Thiocapsa rosea: one gene and its partner. Each later gene encodes a partner of the first gene's protein in a complex. Links are inferred from orthologs where the notes say so. Each region holds a gene or a part of one and is shown in the gene's direction. Other genes may lie near its edges.

Evidence for each region.
Region 2: the proteins of BDD21_RS00275 (region 1) and BDD21_RS09685 are in contact, whole or in part, in a crystal structure (PDB 1YFN), measured with the Escherichia coli proteins. The link is inferred for Thiocapsa rosea from one-to-one orthologs.

The regions. Positions count from the first base shown.
Region 1 is NZ_RBXL01000001.1:46,785-57,028, reverse strand. Bases 4,154-6,849 are described here. They hold BDD21_RS00275 (sigma-E factor negative regulatory protein), read left to right. Parts: upstream 4,154-5,069; coding sequence 5,070-5,630; downstream 5,631-6,849. Other genes in these bases: BDD21_RS00265 (SoxR reducing system RseC family protein), read left to right, coding at 6,593-6,849; BDD21_RS00270 (MucB/RseB C-terminal domain-containing protein), read left to right, coding at 5,614-6,585; rpoE (RNA polymerase sigma factor RpoE), read left to right, coding at 4,343-4,921. Outside these bases: ppsA (phosphoenolpyruvate synthase), read right to left, coding at 1-2,091; nadB (L-aspartate oxidase), read right to left, coding at 2,446-4,074; more of BDD21_RS00265, read left to right, coding at 6,850-7,072; BDD21_RS00260 (DegQ family serine endoprotease), read left to right, coding at 7,248-8,666; BDD21_RS00255 (AI-2E family transporter), read right to left, coding at 8,723-9,796. UniProt on the Escherichia coli protein: An anti-sigma factor for extracytoplasmic function (ECF) sigma factor sigma-E (RpoE). ECF sigma factors are held in an inactive form by an anti-sigma factor until released by regulated intramembrane proteolysis (RIP).
Region 2 is NZ_RBXL01000001.1:2,175,264-2,185,703, forward strand. The notes cover bases 5,026-7,917. They hold BDD21_RS09685 (ClpXP protease specificity-enhancing factor), read left to right. Parts: upstream 5,026-6,158; coding sequence 6,159-6,677; downstream 6,678-7,917. Other genes in these bases: BDD21_RS09675 (cytochrome c1), read left to right, coding at 5,026-5,296; BDD21_RS09680 (glutathione S-transferase N-terminal domain-containing protein), read left to right, coding at 5,542-6,147; BDD21_RS09690 (DUF3301 domain-containing protein), read right to left, coding at 6,960-7,274; BDD21_RS09695 (hypothetical protein), read left to right, coding at 7,372-7,794. Outside these bases: BDD21_RS09650 (aminoglycoside phosphotransferase family protein), read left to right, coding at 1-531; BDD21_RS09655 (trypsin-like peptidase domain-containing protein), read right to left, coding at 582-1,709; BDD21_RS09660 (Nif3-like dinuclear metal center hexameric protein), read left to right, coding at 1,802-2,554; petA (ubiquinol-cytochrome c reductase iron-sulfur subunit), read left to right, coding at 2,734-3,327; BDD21_RS09670 (cytochrome b), read left to right, coding at 3,327-4,571; more of BDD21_RS09675, read left to right, coding at 4,568-5,025; BDD21_RS09700 (DMT family transporter), read left to right, coding at 7,981-8,307; BDD21_RS09705 (AI-2E family transporter), read right to left, coding at 8,420-9,490; BDD21_RS09710 (hypothetical protein), read right to left, coding at 9,499-9,915; BDD21_RS09715 (TraB/GumN family protein), read left to right, coding at 10,137-10,440. UniProt on the Escherichia coli protein: Enhances recognition of ssrA-tagged proteins by the ClpX-ClpP protease; the ssrA degradation tag (AANDENYALAA) is added trans-translationally to proteins that are stalled on the ribosome, freeing the ribosome and targeting stalled peptides for degradation.

The DNA.
Region 1 (10,244 bases):
GGAGAAGCCGTCGAAGTATTCCAAGAACTCCTCGGCCAGCACGGCGTTGGAGGGCAGCTCGCACATCATGATGAGCCGCAGCCCATTCTTGCCGCGCTCCAGTCCCTGCTCGGCGAGCGCCTCGACGACCGCCTTGGCCTGTTTGAGGGTCCGCACGAAGGGGATCATGATCTCGACATTGGTCAGGCCCATGTCGTTGCGCACGCGCTTGAGCGCCTCGCATTCGAGCTCGAAGCATGCCTTGAAGTCCGGTGCCACGTAGCGCCCGGCGCCGCGGAAGCCGATCATGGGGTTTTCTTCTTCCGGCTCGTAGCGCTTGCCGCCGATCAGATTGGCATACTCGTTGGACTTAAAATCCGACATGCGCACGATGACCGTGTTGGGCGCGAAGGCGGCGGCCAGGGTCGAGATGCCCTCGGCGAGCTTGGCGATGTAGAACTCGCGTGGGCTCGTGTAGGCGGCGATGCGCGGCATGATCTGCGCCTTCAGATCCGCCGGGAGCTGGTCGAATTCGAGCAGCGCCTTCGGGTGGATCCCGATCATGTTGTTGATGATGAATTCCAGACGCGCCAGACCGATACCGGCGTTCGGTGTCGCCGCGAAGGCGAAGGCGCGGTCCGGGTTACCGACGTTCATCATGATCTTCACCGGGATCTCGGGCATGGCCGAGAGTTCGACGGTCTTGTAGTCGAACGCCAGCTTGCCGTCGTAGATGAGACCCGTGTCGCCCTCGGCGCAACTCACGGTGACGAGCTGGCCGTCCTTCACCACATCGGTCGCATTGTTGCAGCCCACCACCGCGGGCACGCCCAGCTCGCGGGCGATGATGGCGGCGTGACAGGTGCGGCCCCCGCGGTTGGTGACGATGGCCGCCGCGCGCTTCATCACCGGTTCCCAATCCGGATCCGTCATGTCGGTGATGAGGACGTCGCCGGCCTCGACACGGTGCATGTCGGCGATGCTCGAGACGATCTTGGCCGCGCCGGCGCCGATGCGGCTGCCGATGCTGCGCCCGGTGGTGAGCACCGGACCCTTCTCGCGCAGCACATAGCGCTCGATCACGTTGCCCGAGCGGCTCTGCACGGTCTCGGGACGCGCCTGGACGACATAGAGCTTGCCGTCGTTGCCGTCCTTCGCCCATTCGATGTCCATCGGACGGCCGTAGTGCTGCTCGATCAGCACAGCCTGGCGTGCGAGCTGCTCGATCTCGGCATCCGTGATGCTGAACAGCAGGCGATCGGCCTCCGGGACGTCCTCGGTGCGCACCGGGCTCTTGGTGCCCGCGGTACCGTCGTAGACCATGCGGATCGCCTTGTCGCCCACGCTGCGGCGCAGGATGGCGGGACGGCCGGCGGCGAGCGTCGGCTTATGGACATAGAACTCGTCCGGGTTGACTGCGCCCTGCACGACCATCTCGCCGAGCCCGTAGCTCGAGGTGATGAAGACGGCGTCGCGAAAGCCTGATTCGGTATCCAGGGTAAACATGACGCCGGATGCGGCGAGATCGCTGCGCACCATGCGCTGGATGCCGGCCGAGAGGGCGACATTGCGGTGCTCGAAGCCCTGGTGCACGCGGTATGAGATGGCCCGGTCGTTGAATAGGGAGGCGAAGACCTCCTTGATCCGGTGCTTGATATTGTCCAGACCCTCGACGTTGAGGAAGGTCTCTTGCTGGCCGGCGAAGGAGGCGTCGGGCAGATCCTCGGCAGTGGCCGAGGAGCGCACGGCCCAGGAGACCGCAGCCGTGCCGGCCTCGGCGGTCAGGCGGGCGAAGGCATCGTCGATCGCCGCGTCCAGTGCCGCCGGGAAGGGCTGCTCCATGACCCAGCCGCGGATGCGCGGACCGGCTTGGGAGAGCGCCGTGACATCGTCGACGTCCAGTGCGTCGAGAACCGCTTGGATGCGCTCGTCCAGTCCGTCTTTGGCGAGAAACTCACGGTAGGCGTCGGCGGTCGTCGCGAATCCGCCCGGCACCTGAACACCCACGTCGGTGAGGTTCTGGATCATCTCGCCGAGCGACGCGTTCTTGCCGCCGACGACGGGGACGTCGTCCATTCCGAGCTCGCTCAGCCAGCGGACATAGTCGGTCATCTTGATCGTTCTCCAATTGCGGGGGATGTCGGGCGGGACCGATCGGAGCCGGGCGGAACCGATCGGAGGCGATCGGAGGCGGGCGGAACCGGGGCGGTGCCGTTGTGCCGCAGGTGCGCGACGGTCGGGTCGGGCGACGCATCGAATCGGATAGCGCACTGATGCCCGCAAAGATCTCCGTAAGCGCTCCGACGTAACGCGGCAATATAACCTACTTCGAAAATGGTCGCCTTCGGTCTAAGTCAATCTTGAGTATTGTTTTCCGCGTGTTGCTCGTCATCTCCGCCGGTAGGGTGGACGCGCGAGCGCAAAGTCCACCGAGCCGAAGCCGCTCGGGCTCGAAACGGTGCAGGCTCAGTCGCCGCTGCGTGGTCGGTAGCTGTCCGGGATCAGGATGGTCGGGGTACGCTGGGTCGCGTCCTTGTCCGGATAATCCAGGGTGTAATGCAGCCCGCGGCTCTCGCGCCGGCGCAGCGCCGATTGGATGATCAGGTCCGCCACCTCGAGCAGGTTGCGCAGCTCGATCAGGTCGTTGCTGATTCGGAATTTGCTGTAGTACTCGATGACCTCCTGTTGGAGTAGATCTGCACGGCGTTTGGCGCGGCGCAGGCGCTTGTTGGTGCGCACGATGCCGACATAGTCCCACATGAAACGACGCAGCTCGTCCCAGTTGTGTGTCACCACCACTTCTTCGTCCGGCTCGGTCACTCGGCTCTCGTCCCAGGGCATCACCTCGGGCGGGTGCGGAATCTCGTTCGTCAGGCTTGCGATGTCTTTCGCCGCGAGCTCGGAGTACACCAGGCACTCGAGAAGGGAGTTGCTCGCCATCCGGTTCGCTCCGTGCAGACCCGTGTACGCGGTCTCGCCGCTTGCGTAGAGGCCGGGCAGATCGGTGCGGGCTCGGTCATCCACCATCACGCCGCCGCACGTGTAATGTGCCGCCGGGACCACCGGGATGGGATCCGTGGTGATGTCGATTCCGAGCTCCAGGCAGCGCTGGTAAATGGTCGGGAAATGCTCGATGACGAAGTCGGCCGGCCGGTGCGAGATGTCGAGATAAACGCAAGCGGTACCGAGGCGCTTCATCTCGTGGTCGATGGCGCGGGCCACGATGTCGCGCGGGGCGAGCTCGGCACGTGGATCGAACCGAGGCATGAAGCGCTCGCCGTCGGGCAGCAACAGACGCGCACCTTCTCCGCGCAACGCCTCCGTAATCAGGTAGGATCGCGCCTCCGGGTGATAGAGGCAGGTCGGGTGAAATTGCATGAACTCCATGTTCGCCACCCGACACCCGGCCCGCCACGCCATCGCGATGCCGTCGCCGGTGGAGACGTCCGGGTTGCTGGTGTAGAGATAGACCTTGTTGGCACCCCCGGTCGCCAAGACGACAAAACGTGCAAGGTAGACTTCGACCTGTCCCGTGCCCAAATCCAAGATGTAGGCACCGAGGCAGCGATGGTCTTTCTTGCCGGGGCGATGCTTGGAGGTAATGAGGTCGACGGCGATGTGCTGCTCGAACAGGGTCACGTTCGGCTTGCCGCGCACCTGTGCTTCGAGCGTCGTTGCCACGGCGCGGCCGGTTGCGTCGGCGGCGTGGATGACTCTGCGATGGGTGTGACCGCCTTCGCGGGTGAGGTGATAACCGCCTGTCGATGCGCTCGCCTCGTCGCGTGTAAACTCCACGCCTTGATCGAGCAGCCAGCGGATGTTGTCCGGTCCGCGCTCCACGATGTGCTTGACCACGCGACGGTCACAGAGCCCGGCGCCGGCCTTCAGGGTGTCTTGGACGTGGGATTCGATCGAGTCCGTCGCATCCAGCACGGCCGAGATGCCGCCTTGCGCATAGAGTGTGCTGCCTTCCCTGAGCTCGCGCTTGGAGATCACGGCGACCGAAAGGTCTTCGTGCAGGCGCAGCGCGAGGCTTAATCCGGCGGCGCCGCTGCCGAGGATCAGGACGTCGTAGCGATGAGGCGTGGCTGGCATGTTGGGAACCTTCGTTTGGGGCGCACGGGCGTTGGGGGCGGGCGGGTTGAGGTTCGATCCCTTCGCGATGCTCTCGACCGCGTTCTCTGCGGTTGAGTTGGGCGATCGGGGCGGTTCGCCGTAAACTCACCCATTTCATGGGCGGGATCAAGGTTTGTCGCTTTATTTAGGGGGCCTCGGCCGCACGTGAGGGGGCTCACGAACTTCCGAATCGGGGAATTGTCCATGCCAACGGAATTGCTGGTCAGCAGCGCCAGGGCTTGCGTCCATGTCTGAGCGCACCGCCGATCAGGTGCTCGTTGCGCGCGCCCAGAACGGCGACAAGCGCGCGTTCGACCTCCTGGTGTTGAAGTATCAGCAAAAGGTGGCGAATCTGATCTCCCGCTATATTCGTGATCCGAGCGAGGTGATGGACGTCAGCCAGGATGCCTTTTTGAAGGCTTACCGCGCGCTTCCGGCATTTCGTGGCGAGAGTGCGTTTTACACATGGCTCTATCGCATCGCAGTGAACACGGTGAAGAACCACCTGGTGGCTCAGGGACGCCGTCCTCCGGGGGACGATGTCGAGGCCGAGGTCGCCGAGCAGATGGATATGGGCGTTCGCCTTCGCGATTCGGGCACCCCCGAGCGTCTTGCCCTGACCGACGAGATCGCGCAGACCGTGCAGCGTGCGCTCGACGACCTCCCTGAGGATCTGCGCACGGCGATTGTCTTGCGCGAACTCGAGGGCATGAGCTACGAGGAGATCGCGACCGCGATGGCCTGCCCGATCGGCACCGTGCGCTCGCGAATCTTCCGTGCCCGCGATGCAATCGACAAGCGGTTGAGGCCGCTCCTCGAACCATGACGGCTCTTAGGCGTCAAAACGGCAGCGAGCGGTCTGCGTCATGGGAAGCAGGATCCGTTCGGCGGCTTCATCGACCGACCGCGGCGCTTGAGTTGTTCCCGCGGTGCCGGCCATCCAACACACGAATTCTCAGCCCAGGCATGCAGCAATGAGCGACGAGCTACGACAACGCATTTCCGAGCTTCAGGACGGCGTGCTCGATTCCGCCGGTACCGCGCGCCTCGTCGATGCGATGGTGCACGACCCCGACCTGCGGGGTACGTGGGAGCGCTTTCACGCCATCGGTTCGGCGATTCGCGGCGAGTCCGTCCAAGGATCCTATCGCGGGGTTGCCGATGCGGTTCGCGAGCGGATCGCCCATGAGCCCGTCATCCTTGCTCCACGCCTCCAGGAGCCCGGTCGGCGCAGAGCCAGGCGCCCGATCGCCGGGATTGCGCTGGCTGCAGCGGCCGCCTTTCTTGCGGTATTCGTGGTTCCCAGTCTCTTCGACGGCGTCGGCTCGCTGCCGAATGTTCCCGCTACGGCGCCGACCTTTGCTGCGCAGCCGGCTGCCGTTGCGATCCCCGCGAAGCGTTGGGATCTGGACCATCCCGAGCTGGCCAACAAACTGGATCTCTACCTCGTGACCCATCAAGAGACCGCCCCGACGACCGGGGCCAAGGGCATGCTGCCTTATGCGACCTTCGTTGGCTATGAAGCGGGCCGTTAATCCCTGTTGTCCGGCCCGGCTGGGCCTGTTCCTCGTACTCTCGCTGTTGGCCCAGGCAAGCCTTGCCGATGAGGTGACCCAACGCGCGAGCGACCTTCTTCAGCGCATGTCAGAGGCACTGAGGTCGCTCAATTACGAGGGTACACTGGTTTATTCCCACGACAATCGTCTCGAGGCGCTGCACCTGGTGCATCGCTACGAGAAGGGACAGGTCCAGGAGCGGTTACTCTCCCTGAGCGGTCCGGTCAAGGCCGTGACGCGCGAGCGCGATCGGGTGATGTGTGTGCTGCCCGACGGACATCCGATTTCCGTTAAACGGCCGTCCGGAGCCGGCGGGCTTTTGAACACCGACGGCATCGCCCCGGAGCAGCTCGGCGATCATTATCGCATCGAGATCCAAGGGGTCGCGCGGGTTGCCGGGCGCGACACGGAGGTGGTCGGGATCATCCCACGCGATGACCTGAGGTACGGGTACCGCTTCTATCTCGATCAAGAGACCTTCCTTCCGCTGAAGTCCGATCTGATCGACAGCAATGGCTCTTCGCTGGAGCAGCTGATGTTCACCGCCATTACGATCGATACCGATGCTCCGGCCGTGCCTGCAAGTCTTGATGCGGCCGCCGGGCTGCGCGGCGCCCCGGCAGCCCGGGAGGAGGGCCGCTGGCGTTTCGACGAGCGCCCGCTCGGCTTCCAATTGGTCAGCCACGGCGTAATGGACCACCCGAGCGGTGCGGCGGTGGAGCACTTTCTCTTTACCGACAGACTTTCAGCGTATTCCGTTTATATCGAAGACGATACACGCGACGGCCTGAGCGGATCGACCCACATCGGCGCCGTGCATGCGGCCGGTCGGCAAGTCGACGGCTACCAGATTACCGCTGTCGGCGAGGTCCCGTCCGCGACCGTCGAAGCCGCCGTGCGCGGTGCTCGGCATGTCGAGAGAACGCCGGAGTAGTTCGCCGATGATCGAGGAATCCGGTGTCGTGGTCTCGATCGATGGTTCCTATGCTCGGGTGCGGATCGAGCGGCGCACGGTCTGCGGGGGTTGCGCTGCGAACGGCGCCTGCGGAACATCGCTGATCGAGCGCTTCTTCGGGCGCGGCGCGATTCATGTCGATGCATTGAATCAGGCGCAGGCGTCGGTCGGCGAGCGGGTCATGCTCGGGATCTCCGAGCAGGGTCTGCTTTCGGCCTCTTTTGCGGTTTACTTTGCACCGCTGGCGGGCCTGCTCGGCGGTGCGCTTGCGGGAGACGCACTTGCCGGGATCGCCGAAGGTGGCTTTGCCGATGTGGCGGCGCTTCTCGGTGCGGTGATCGGCTTCGCTCTGGCGCTGCTCTGGCTGCGCGGCTACAGTGCGCGTTCACGGAATCGTCCTGAGCAGCAGGCGGTGGTCTGTCGGGTCGAGCGGGGCGTGCCGGTCGGGATTCCAACGGCGACCTGATTCAGGTCGTTGCAATCCGATCCTTATAGGGCGACCTTCCGGCGAAGCCGCCCGTCAGGACGAGCCTATCAAGCGGCCGACGCGGTTTCGGCAGTCCCCCAACGCGATATCGCAACGTCCGCATTGCTGCGGCCGACGCGGCCGCCCGATTGAACCCGTTCATCTTGGAGCATCCATGCGTCCCATCCCGATCTTCTCCTTCGCCCTCGTGGCATTGGTCTGCGGCGCGTTTCTGCCCGGTCTTGCGGCCAGCCGGATGCTTCCGGACTTCGTGGATCTCGTCGCCGAGAACGGCCCCTCGGTGGTCAATATCAGCACCAAGCAGGCCCCGGTCGCGGCCACGCAGTTGCCTGAGTTCTCCGTTCCGGATCTCCCGGAGGACAGTCCTCTTCAGGATTTCTTTCGGCATTTCTTCGGCGAAGACGGCACCCTTCCGGACGATAGCCTCCAATCGCGCTCGCTCGGGTCTGGTTTCATCATCTCGACCGATGGATCCGTGCTGACCAACGCCCACGTCGTGGAAGGTGCGGAGGAGATCGTCGTACGCACCAGTGATCGGCGCGAGTTCGTGGCCACCGTGGTCGGCACCGATAAGCGCAGCGACATCGCACTCCTGAAGATCGAGGGCGAGGGGCTCCCGGCGGTCAAGATCGGCGTCTCTCAGGACCTCAAGGTCGGCGAGTGGGTGCTGGCGATCGGCTCGCCCTTCGGCTTCGAGTCCTCCGCCACTGCGGGCATCGTGAGCGCAAAAGGCCGCAGTCTCCCGAGCGAAAACTACATCCCCTTCATCCAAACCGACGTGGCGATCAATCCCGGCAACTCGGGCGGGCCGCTGTTCAACCTCGACGGCGAGGTGGTCGGCGTCAACAGTCAGATCTACAGCCGTACGGGCGGCTTCATGGGACTCTCGTTCGCGATCCCGATCGATGTGGTGATGGATGTGGTCGGTCAGTTGCAGACCACGGGCCGCGTCAGCCGCGGCTGGCTGGGCGTGTTGATTCAGGACGTGACCCGGGAGCTTGCCGAATCCTTCGGGATGAAGCAGCCGCGCGGGGCATTGGTCGCACAGGTCTTGCCGGGCAGTCCGGCCGAGGCCGCGAAGGTCCGGCCGGGCGATATCATTGTGACCTTCAACGGACGTGAGATCCCGACCTCGAGCGCCTTGCCGCCGATGGTCGGAATGACACCGGTCGGCGAGCGCGTGCAGATGCAAGTGCTCAGGGTCGGCGAGCTGGTCGATCTCGGCATCGAGATCGGCGAGCTACCGGAAGAGGATCAGATCGCGGCGCGCCCCGGCGAGCCGGAGAAGGTGTCCGCGAATCGGATCGGCCTCTTCGTGGGCGAGATCACGCCGGAGCAGCGCGAGCAGTTGGCCGTCGTCGCCGGCGGTGTGCTGGTCGAAGGGGTCGAGCCCGGACCCGCGGAGCAGGCGGGGTTGATTGCGGGCGACGTGATCCTGATGCTCGACAACCAGCCGGTTCAGGATCTGGTCGGTTTCAATCGGATCCTCGATGCCATCCAGTCGGGTCGGTCCGTTGCAATTCTGGTCCAGCGGGGCGACGGGCGCATGTTTCATGCGGTTCGGGTGCCCTGATTCGGGTGGCCTGAACAGACCGAGCGTACGCGGCGTACTCCGAGGCGTCCGGCGCACTATTGTTTGGATTCGAGCTCGGGCACGGGTTCCGGCTCGGGCTCGATTGCCGGTCCGAGCAAGATCGCGATCGGGCGCGTATGCGGGCTCGCGTCCAACCCGATGATCAGGGCGGCCGTGAGCGGCACCGCCAGGAACATCCCCACCGTGCCGAACAGCCATCCCCAGAACAGCAACGCGATGAAGACGGCCAGCGTCGAGATGCCCAGCCCTTTACCCATGATCCGGGGCTCCAGGACATTGCCGATAACCGTGTTGATGACGAGATAACCGACCGCCACCCAGATCGCGGTCGACACATCCACCTGCACCAGCGCAAGCAGGACCGCCGGGATCATCATCACGATGTTGCCGACGACGGGGATGAAGTTCAGGAAGAAGGCCAGCACCGCCCAAAGCACGGCGAAGTCGATGCCGAGAAACCACAGCCAGAGCCACACGCACACGGCCGTACCGAGACTGGTGAGGCTCTTGATCAGCATATAACGCTTGATCGAGTCCAGCAGGCGCTTCATGCGCGCATCACCCGCCTCCGTCATCCGGAAGGCGACCTTCAGCTTGGCGGGCAGCGTATTCGCCTCAAGCAGGATGAAGGTGACGGCGAGCAGTACCAGGAGTCCGGTGGCGAAGAAACCGCTGGCATTCGACAAAAGATACCGCACAGCGACCGCAACCTTGTTGGGGTCCAGGAGATCCGGGATGGCCTCGCGCGAGCCGCCGACGCCCACACCTTCCATCCAGCCCCCGAGCTGATCGCTCAGCATCAGGAAGCGCTCCTGATAGGTCGGCAGGCTATCTCTGAACCCCTCCAGCGCGCCCGTGGTGACCAGCGCCAGGAGACTCCCGATATCGAGGAGCACAAAGATGATCACCGCGAGCGCGCCCCACTTGGGCACGCCGCGCCGCCGCATCCATTTGAGTGCCGGGGTGGCGATGATCGCGATGAACACAGCCAGCAGGAGCGGTACGAGGATGGGGGCCGAAAGCTTCATGAGGCCGATGACGAGCGCGAAGGCGCCCGCGACGAGGAGGCCACGGGCAGGTGGACTGAAACCGCTCATTGCATTCGTCATGTCGTCGGATCCTCCGGTGAATCGATTCGGTCGATGGTGTCTTGAGCCGGCATCTCGAGCGGGGCCGGGCCAGGGCGTTCTTCGCTGCCTTTTCGGCCGCGGCAATCGTAACCCAGCGGCCCGCGAGTCGCATCATGACGGCTGCGTCATCCGTGCACAGTTGATGGATGGATGATGGTATCCCGTCTCGCAGGGTCCATACTCTTCTTGCGGGAGGACAACATCGTGACAACAGACGAGGAGCACATCGAAGCGTTATGAGCACCATGAAGGCAGTACTGACAGCCGGGATTGCGAGCCTGGTCCTGAGCGGACCGGCATTCGCAGTGGACATGGGCGACATGATGAATCCATCCAAATGGATGGGCGGCAACAAGGACCGCCGCGGGGAGGGTGATTATCCGCCGCCGCCGGGCTACTACCCGCAGGGCGCACCCGGATACGGCGG
Region 2 (10,440 bases), 2.1 Mb from region 1 along the record:
GCCGCGCTCGCGCGGGTGGAGGATCGGCTCGTGGCGAGCGCCCTGGAGCAGCCGCGGGTCTGCGTTCATCGCGACTATCACTCGCGCAATCTGATGCTGACCGATGCGGGCAACCCCGGTATCCTGGATTTTCAAGACGCTGTGCTGGGGCCTGTCACCTACGATCTGGTCTCGCTGCTGCGCGACTGCTACATCGCATGGCCGGTCGAGCGCGTCACCGATTGGGCCTCGGGCTATTTCCATCTCGCCCGTGAACGCGGTGTATTTCACGAGGACGATCTCGGGCGCTTTCTGCGCTGGCTCGATCTCATGGGCGTGCAGCGGCACCTGAAGGCCTGCGGGATCTTCGCGCGGTTGCATCGACGCGACGGCAAACCGCACTATCTCGCCGACATACCGCGAACCCTCGGCTATGTGCGCGAGGTGTCGGGCCGTTATTCCGAGCTTGACGGTTTGTCGTGGTTATTGGATGCGCGTGTGCTGCCGTTGTTGGACGACCTGGTCGCGACGGGATCGAACGCCGAGGGCTGAGGTTTGCCTGAGCGGAGCCTGCTCGCAAGGCAGGTGTCGTCGCCGCCCGATTACTCCGCCTGCGGAGGACGGGTGTCGGTGGTGGCGCGTGTGAGGATGCGCTCGCTGCCGCGCCAGACCTCCAGGCTCAAGGCGGTATGCGGGCCGGCGCCGGCGACCGCGTCGAGCAGATCCTGCACCGTGGCGACGTCCCGGTCGTCGATTCGGGTCACCACGTCGCCAGGGCGTAGACCGGCCTGCGCCGCCGGACTGTCGCGAAGGGTGGAGGCGACCAGCACTCCGCGCGCCGAGCGCAACCCGAACGACTCGGCCAGCTCCGGGGTCACGCTGCGCCCGCTCAGACCGATCCATCCGCGCGTGACCTGACCCTGCGAGACGAGCGCGTGCGCCACCTCGATCGCGATCTCGGCCGGGATGGCGAAACCGACCCCCTGCGCCGTTCCGGTCTCGGTGAAGATGGCGGTGTTGATGCCGATGAGCTCGCCCTGTGCGTTCACGAGTGCGCCGCCCGAATTGCCCGGATTGATGGCGGCATCGGTTTGGATGAAGCTCTCGATGCTCGTGATGCCCAGCTCGCCGCGCCCGGTCGCGCCGATGATTCCCATGGTGGCGGTCTGGCCGACCCCGAACGGATTGCCGATCGCCAGCGCCAGGTCGCCGACGCGCAGGGCGCGGGAGTCTCCGATCGGCGCCGTGGGCAGCCCCTGCGCGTCGGCCTTGAGCACGGCGAGGTCGGTATCCGCATCGACCCCGATGAGCGTGAGCGCAAGCGAGCGCCCGTCGGCAAGCACCGCGCGGATGCGATCGGCGTCCTGCACGACATGGCGGTTGGTCAGGATGAGCCCGTCGGGCGACAGGATCACCCCCGAGCCCAGTCCGGTGCGGGAGGCGGCTGCCCCGGGCGGTGCGTGGTGGAGTCCCGGATAGGTCGGCAAGGTCGATCGCGGCGGCCCGAGTTCGGTCTGTGTCGCGAAGATGCTCACGACGGCCGGCGCGACGCGCGACACCGCCCGAGCAAAGGTCGGCAGGTCGTCGCGCAGATTCGCCGCCGTGCCCGCGGTGTCGTGCTGCGCCACCGGGTCCGATCCCGGCGGGGCCAGCAAGAGCGTCACGGCCGAGCCCGAGGCCCCGCCGACGAGGGCCGTGATCAGAAGGGTGGTTGGACCTATCTTGAGCATGCGATTAATCTAAGCGGCCGCGGGGGTCTCCGCGGGGATCTCCGGCGATGGAGCCGAGGGATCGGCTGTTTGTCCGAGCGCGATTCTAAACCATGGTCGATCCTTACGCATTGGTCGCTTACTGCGATCGTTTTCTCGCCGCCGGTGATTTCGATGACTACGCGCCGAACGGCTTGCAGCTCGAAGGCGAGCGTCCGATTACGCGCTTGGCCAGCGGCGTGACGGCGAGCGAAGCATTGATCGAGGCCGCGATTGCATGGGGTGCGGACGCGATTCTGGTCCACCACGGGTGGTTTTGGAAGAACGAGGCGCCCTGTCTCGTCGGGATGAAGGGGCGGCGCGCAAGGCGATTATTCAAGGCCGGAACCAGCCTGATCGCGTATCATCTCCCGCTCGACGCGCATCCGCAGGTGGGCAACAACGCCGCCTTGGCTGCGCACCTCGGGTGGGTCGATGCCGAGCCCGTGGCGGATCGCCGAGGGGTCTTGTGGTCGGGGCGTTTGAACTTCGGGTGCTCGCCGGAGGTCTTCGCTGCTCGGGTCTCGGAGCGCTTGGGGCGCCCTGCGACCCTGATCGCCGCGGGCCGAGAGCGGATCGAGCGGATCGCTTGGTGTACAGGCGGCGGCCAAGGATACATCGAGCAGGCGGCCGCGCTCGGCGTCGATGCCTATGTGAGCGGAGAGATCTCGGAGCAGACGACCCACGCGGCGCGCGAGCTCGGGGTCGCCTTCATCGCGGCCGGACATCATGCGACCGAGCGCTATGGGGTTCAGGCCCTGGGTGCGCACCTTGCCGATCGGTTCGGGCTGGAGCATTGCTTCATCGAGATCGACAATCCGGCCTAGTCCGATCATCCGCTCGGGGTTCGGCCGCTTTGCCTTGACCGATCCGACCGGAATACAAGACAATGCCCGGTCGATTTTGTAGAGAATCGGCATATTCTGATCTTCATTTCATGACCATGCGTGAGCCGCCAGCCGATAAGCTGTCTATGGGGCTCGCGCCAGCCGGGGGTTAGTGGCTTATGAGCGCACAAGGCGTGAACAAAACCAGGCGGCGTGTGCTTGTCGCCGCGACCAGCGTGGTCGGAGCCGTCGGAGCCGGCTTCGCCCTCGTACCATTTATTGCGTCGATGAACCCGAGCGCCAAGGCGCGTGCCGCGGGTGCGCCGGTCGAGGCCGACATCAGCCAACTGGAACCGGGCGCGATCCTGCGCGTCAAATGGCGCGGTAAACCGGTTTGGGTCGTCAGCCGCACGCCGGAGATGCTCGAGGCCTTGCCGACACTGGACGGCCAGTTGGTCGATCCGGCATCCGACTTGCCGCAGCAGCCGGAGTATTGCCAAAACGCGACGCGCTCCATCAAGGAGCAATACTTTGTCGTTATCGGGATCTGTACGCACTTGGGTTGCTCTCCGACCTTCCGGCCGGAGTTCGCCCCCGACGACATGGGAGCGGCATGGCGCGGCGGCTTCTTCTGTCCCTGCCACGGCTCCAGGTTCGACCTTGCCGGCCGGGTGTTCAAGGGTGTTCCGGCCCCTACAAATCTGGTGATTCCCGTGCATACCTACATCAATGACACCACCATCTTGGTCGGTGAGGATCGAGGAGCGGCTTGATGAGCGCAGAAAAGTCCGAGAACCTCAGCTGGATCGATAAGCGATTCCCGCTGACGGAGACCTGGAAGGCACACCTTTCCGAGTATTACGCCCCGAAGAACCTCAACTTCTGGTCGTTTTTCGGCTCGCTGGCGATCTTGACGCTGGTGATCCAGATCGTCTCCGGCCTCTGGTTGGCGATGAGCTACAAGCCGTCGGCCATGGATGCCTTCGCGTCGGTCGAATACATCATGCGCGATGTCGAGTGGGGGTGGTTGATTCGCTACATCCACTCTACGGGCGCATCCGCCTTCTTCATCGTCATCTATCTGCACATGTTCCGCGCCTTGCTGTGGGGCTCCTACCGCAAACCGCGCGAGCTGCTGTGGATCATCGGTGTCGTGATCTATCTGGCGATGATGGCGACCGCCTTCTTCGGCTATCTCCTGCCCTGGGGACAGATGTCGTTCTGGGGTGCACAGGTCATCGTGAATCTGTTCGCGGCCGTTCCCGTCGTCGGCGACGATCTTGCGGTCTGGGTCCGTGGCGACTACGTCATCTCGGATACGACGCTCAATCGCTTCTTCGCCTTCCACTTCCTCTTGCCGTTCGTGTTGGCCGCCCTGGTCTTCCTGCACATCGTTGCACTCCACCATGTCGGCTCCAACAACCCGGACGGGGTCGAGATCAAGGAAGGCCCGAAGGGTAATCGCTGGAGCGACAAGGCGCCCGCGGACGGGATCCCCTTCCATCCGTACTACACGGTGAAGGATCTGGTCGGCGTGGTCGTGTTCCTCGCGATCTTCTCGGCCATCGTCTTCTACGCACCGACCATGGGCGGACTCTTTATCGAGGCCCCGAACTTCCAGCCGGCCAACCCCTTCCAGACCCCCGAGCACATTGCTCCGGTGTGGTACTTCACGCCCTACTACGCGATGTTGCGGGCGGTGCCGCCGATGTACGGATCCCAGTTCCCCGGCGTGGTCGTGATGTTCGCGGCGATCCTGATCCTCTTCGTGTTGCCGTGGCTGGACCGCAGCAAGGTCAAGTCGATGCGCTACAAGGGGCCGATCTTCAAGGTGATGACGGGGCTGTTCGCGATCTCCTTCATCGTGTTGGCTTGGCTCGGCCTGCAACCGGTCGATCCCTTCCTGACCCTGTTGTCGCAGATCTTCACGTCCATCTACTTCGCCTACTTCCTGCTGATGCCGATCTACAGCTCGATCGACAAGACCAAGCCCGTTCCGGAGAGGGTGACCTCATGAGAAAGCTGATCATCGCCGCACTGGCGTTGCTCCTGCCCGCCGTCGGCTTCGCCGCCGGTGGCCACGTCAAGTTGGAGAAAGCCAATATCGATCTGAGCGATCAGGCTTCACTGCAGCGCGGGGCCAAGTATTTCGTCAACTACTGCATGGCCTGTCATTCACTCAGCCACATGCGTTATTCACGCATGGCGGACGATCTGGGGATCGACGACAAGGTTCTCCGCGAGAATCTGCTGTTCGGCGATGCCCAGCCGACCGATATGATGGTCAACTCGATGCGTCCTGCCGACGGCGAGGTCTGGTTCGGCACGGCGGTGCCGGATCTCACCTTGGTGACGCGCTGGCGCAGCCCGGACTGGGTCTACACTTACCTGAAGAGCTACTACGCGGATCCCACGCGGCCTTACGGCGTGAACAACGTGATCTTCCCCTTGGTGGGTATGCCTCACGTGCTCGGTGATCTGCAGGGCGTGCAGGAGGCGATCGTCGAAGAGCATGCCGGACACGAGCCGACCATCGCCGGCGTGAAGCTGGCGCAACCCGGAAGTCTGGCCCCCGAGCAATACGACACCATGGTGCGAGACATCACCGCGTTCCTCACCTACGCGGGTGAGCCGAGCCAAATGGAACGGCGCCGGATGGGGATCTATGTCCTGCTGTTCCTCGGCCTCTTCTTCATCGTGGCCTTTGCGCTGAAGAAGGAATACTGGAAAGACGTCCACTAGCGGTTGTCGCGTATCGCGTCGGCCTCGATTTGCCGAGGCCGACGCCTGTTCTCTCCGTTTTGCGGGTCGAGCCGGAAGCGATTGCTTCCGGCTCGACGCTTCCGATTCACTGTTCGACAGACGAGCGCAATGCTCAAGGCAGCTGACCCGGACGGTCGGCGATATCAGTTCCTCGGGCCCGACCGGGCTTTGTCCACATGCTGGAGAAGGGAAGAATGGCTGTGGCTGCGAGTAGACGATCCGTGATGACGCTATTTTCCGATCCCACCTGTCCTTACTGCCATCGTGTTCGGATGGTGCTCGCCGAGAAGGGTATCGCAGTCGAGGTGGTTGACGTCGACGCACACGACCTTCCGGCGGAGGTGATGGACTTCAACCCCTACGGGACCGTTCCGACGCTTGTCGATCGGGATCTGCGGCTCTACGAGTCGCGCATCATCATGGAGTATCTCGACGAACGTTTCCCCCATCCCCCGCTGCTGCCCGTCGATCCCGTCTCGCGTGCGAGCGCCAGGCTGTTCATGTATCGCATCGATCGGGATTGGTACACCCTGATGGGCCGTATTCGGCTCGGGAGTCCGACCGAGGCGGAACAGGCACGCAAGGAGCTACGCGAGAGCTTGGCCGTCACAGCGCCGGTCTTCGGTGCTCATACCTTCTTCATGAACGACGAGTTCTCTCTGGTCGACTGCTGCATCGCGCCGCTCCTGTGGCGACTGCCGGTCCTGGGTATCGAGCTGCCGCCCCAGGCCGAGGCGTTGCGGGTCTATATGCGACGCATCTTTGCCTGCGATGCCTTCCGTAAGAGCCTCACCGAGGCCGAGAAGGAGATGATCGCGGACCTGTCCTGATGGAGGGCCCGATGGAGAGCGAGACCGACACCATGACATCGACGAAGCCTTATCTGATCCGGGCGATCTACGAGTGGATCCTGGACAACGATATGACGCCGCATTTGGTGGTGGATGTCCGTTATCCCGGGGTGCAGGCTCCGAAGGAGTTCGTCGAGGAGGAGCGTCTGGTGCTCAACCTGTCCCCGAGCGCGGTGCGCGCGCTGGTCCTGGGAAACGAGCAGATCGAGTTCAACGCGCGTTTCGGCGGCGTGGCTCGGGATGTTTACTTCCCCGTGGAAGCGGTGCTGGGCATCTTCACGCGCGAGAACGGCCAGGGGATGGTTTTCCCCGAGCTGGCCTATCCGCTTCCCGGCGAGCCCGAGGCCGAGCCGGACTCCACTGCACACGTCGAGCAGAAGCGAAGCAAGCCACGATCGGTCGGTTCGCCTCGGGGTATCCAGAGTCCCCAAGGCCCCCAAAATCCCAAAGCCCCTTCAGGTAAAGGAAAAGGGAAGGGCGGTGGTCCGACGCTGAAGGTCGTCAAGTAAGGTCCGAGCGAGGCCGAGCCATTCCAACAAATGATGCATCCCGCACTGGACGGGGTTTAACGTGATTTCCGGGAGTAATCATCCCGACAGCGAGTGCCTGGAAGGCATCGAGTCTCCGATGCCGTCAGTCTCGAGCAAACCGTCGCAGAATTTGTCGTTGTCGTGTGCGTCCGGAATCCGATGACGACAACGACAACGACAACGACAACGACAACGACAACGAGTAGAGCCTTCGGCCACTTTTCCTGGTTGCGGCTCTGCCGGTAGATCCTTTTCCGGAAATCAGGCGTCCTGCGCCTGCGTCGGTAACCCGAAGCTCAGATCCTCGAGGGTCATTCCCCGCATCACCAGATAACCGCTGCGGCGTCCGACGCCTTCTTCGCTGAAATCGAAACGATAGACGCGGCGCATCCTCAAGCCTTCCGAACGCCAGGCCAGGCCAAGTCGTCGCATGGCGACCGTTTGATCCAGAAACTGCAGATCCCGTTGACGGCAGGCGGTCTTGCAGATCTCGGTCGCGATCTCCCGCGCGCGCATGGTGTCGAGCCAGAACCAGCCGAGCAAGAGCAGAAAAAAGACGGCGAGCAGATTGCTCATTCAAACAGCTCCTCAAGTGTAACGGGCGCAATGCGGCGAAAACTCACGTGTGCTCGGTATATAATATCGGCCCTTCGACAACAACGGAGTGACCGAGATGAAGAGACGTATTTTGTCGGCCCTTATCGTGTCATGTACCGCGCTGGGTCTTGCCGCTTGCGGCCAGGACCAAGCTCCGGTCGAGGAGGCCGCCGCGCCGCCCGCGGAAGAGGCGAGAGTGCTCGACCAAGCGGTCGATGCGGCGAAGGATGCCTCGGATCGTGCCGGTGAGGTTGCGGCCGAAACCAAGGATGCGGCCTCGGAAGCTGCGGATGCGGCGATGGAGCGGGCCGAGGCGGTGCGTGACCAAGCCGAGCAGGAAGCCAAGGCAATGATCGAGCAGGTCAAGAGCTTCCTGGCGGAGGATAAGGAGGAGATGGCGCGCGAGTCGATGGACAAGCTGTCTGCCATGAAGGAGTCAGTCTCCGACGCCGTGCGTGCCGAGATCGAGCGTCTGGAGGCCATGTTCTCCGACGCCTAAGGAACCGACGCGTCGCCCCGTCCGGGCCCGCCCTCCCGCGCAGGGCGGGCGGTGTCCCGGGCTCTCGTTGTCGCGGGTACGCCGCATCGGTCGGCCGCCGCGTCCCGCGCGGATCGTTTTATTCACCGTCACTCGAGGCTCGGCGATCGCTGCACCGTCGCGAGGCGATGTCGGTTGGGATCGCTTATGGCTTGGCTCTATCTCGTCGTCGCCGGTATCTTCGAGTGGGGTTGGCCCGTCGGCCTGAAGCTCGGGATGACGGACGCCGGCCTGCGCTGGGGCTGGATCGGATTCGCCGTCTTCTGCATGGTGGCGAGCGGCGCCTGCTTGCTCGTCGCGCAGAAGAGTATTCCCATGGGCACGGCCTACGCGGTTTGGACGGGTATCGGCGCCGTCGGGGCCTTTGCCATCGGAATCGTCCTCTTCGCCGAGCCGGCCACCCTGCTGCGCTTTCTCTTCGTAGGCATGATCGTGCTCGGCATCGTCGGGTTGAAGCTGGTCTCCGGGCCTTAAACCGCGCTCAGCGCGGTATGCGATGTCTTTAGGATGGGATCGGCCCCGGCAGACTTGACGACCATTGGAGCCGGTGCAGTTTAAGACATTCCGCGAATCCGGCGCCGCTCCATCATCGCTCGAGAGGTCCGGTCGGGCGGTCTCGATGCGGCTCTCTGATCTCCGGCCCCAGCATGACGGCGATCGGACGTGTCTGCGGGTTGGCGTCCAGCGCGATCTTCAGCGACATGGTGAGAGGCACGGACAGAAACATGCCGACCGGTCCCAGAACCCATCCCCAGAACACCAACGAGACAAAGACCACCAAGGTGGAGAGGCCGAGTCCGTAGCCCATGATTTTCGGCTCGAGGATGCTTCCGACCAGGGTGTTCACCACAATATAGCCGAGGGCAACGAGGACGGCGCTCTGCAGGTCGATCTGGACGAGCGCGAGCAGGACCGCCGGAATCGCGGCCAGGATGGAGCCGATCGTGGGGACGAAGTTCAACAAAAAGGCGATTAAGGCCCAAAGCACGGCATAGTCCACCCCGAGGATCGTCAGCCACGCCCAGATCACGACGCCGGTCCCCGCGCTGGTTAAGGTCTTGATCCCCATATAGCGGTTGATGCTGTCGAGGACGATATGCATCCGTTGCGTGGAGGTTTCGGGCGAGACGAGCGCGGCCCGCAGCTTGGCCGGCAGCCCGGCGGCCTCGAGCAGGATGAAGACCACGGTGAGCAGGATGAGAAAGGCGTTCGCGAGCACGCCGCTGAGTCCGGATACCAGGTCTCCCGCCAGCCCCAAGACGCGCGCGGGATCGATATAGGTTTGCAGGGCCTCGCGCGAGGTATGCAGGCCGACGCCGTCGAGCCATCGCGCGAGGTCGTCCACGAGGAGCTTGAGGCGTTCCTGGTACTCCGGGAGGCTCTCCTGGAAGCCGTCGAGCGATCCCGCGACCAGGATGGCGAGAACGCTGCCGAGACCGCTGATCGCCAGGACCACCAGCAGCATCGCGGCCCAGTTGGGCGCACCGCGACGGCGCAGTTCGCGCAGCGGTGGTGTTGCGATGACGGCGATGAAGACCGCGAGCAGAAATGGCGTGATCAGGGATGATGCCGCCCGCATGCCCGCAACAACGACGATGAAGGCCGCTGCGGCAACCAGGAAGCGCGTGGCGGGTCCGAGGCCGGGATTGGAGACCATGAGCCGCGCTAGCGGGTCGCTCGGCGCGTTCCGGCCGGTTCGAACCGGGGTAGACCCGATTGCAGCCACCAGGTGTTGGTCACTGCGTCCCACCGCCAGACCTGTCGGTCGGTCAGCTGCTTGACGACCTGGGCGTCCTCGAATAAATAGTCGATGACGACGACCTGATTGGCGCTCTCGTCGGCTTGGATGACCGGCGGCTGGGTGACGTCGTAGCCGGTCACGCGCAGCTCGTCGAAGATCTCCGGGAGCGCCTCGGTTTTGCGTTGATCCGGATGCAGGAAACCGAGCGCCGTCTCGTAATAGCCCCAGCGCAGGGCGGACTGATAGCCGCTGGTGGCGGCCTGGAGTGCGACGGCCCGACGGTCCTTCTCCACAACCGCGCAGCCGGCGCCCGAGAGGCTGGTCAGGAGCAGGGCAAACATCGGCACGACGCTCCAGCGCGTGATGTGCCCGGGCGCTTGCGGCCGGTGCCGTGAACCTTTCGGTGGAGCCATCGTGCCCTCGAAGTTCGATCTCATGTGCGTGTGCATCATCCCGGGATGATAAGCCAAGCCCCGGGGCGCGACCAACGTCGGGGCACGCCTCGCGATCTGCGGTATCATTCCTGGCCGAATGTTCTACCCCTAGCCGGTCCTCAATAGCGATGCCTGAATCCATCGAGCCGAAACGCGAGATCGTCGTTGCCGATGTGCGGCTCACGCTTCTCGGAACCGCCCACGTCTCGCGCGCCAGCGAGGAAGAGGTCCGCGCCCTGCTGCAGAGCGGTGTGTACGACGCGGTGGCCGTGGAGCTGTGTCCCAGTCGCTTCGGTGCCTTGATGGATCCCAAGTCGCTGTCGGAGATGGACCTCTTTTCGGTCATCCGCCAGCGGCGCGTCTACATGGTGGTTGCCAATCTCGCCTTGTCGGCCTATCAGCAACGTCTGGCGGATCAGTTCGGCATCGAGC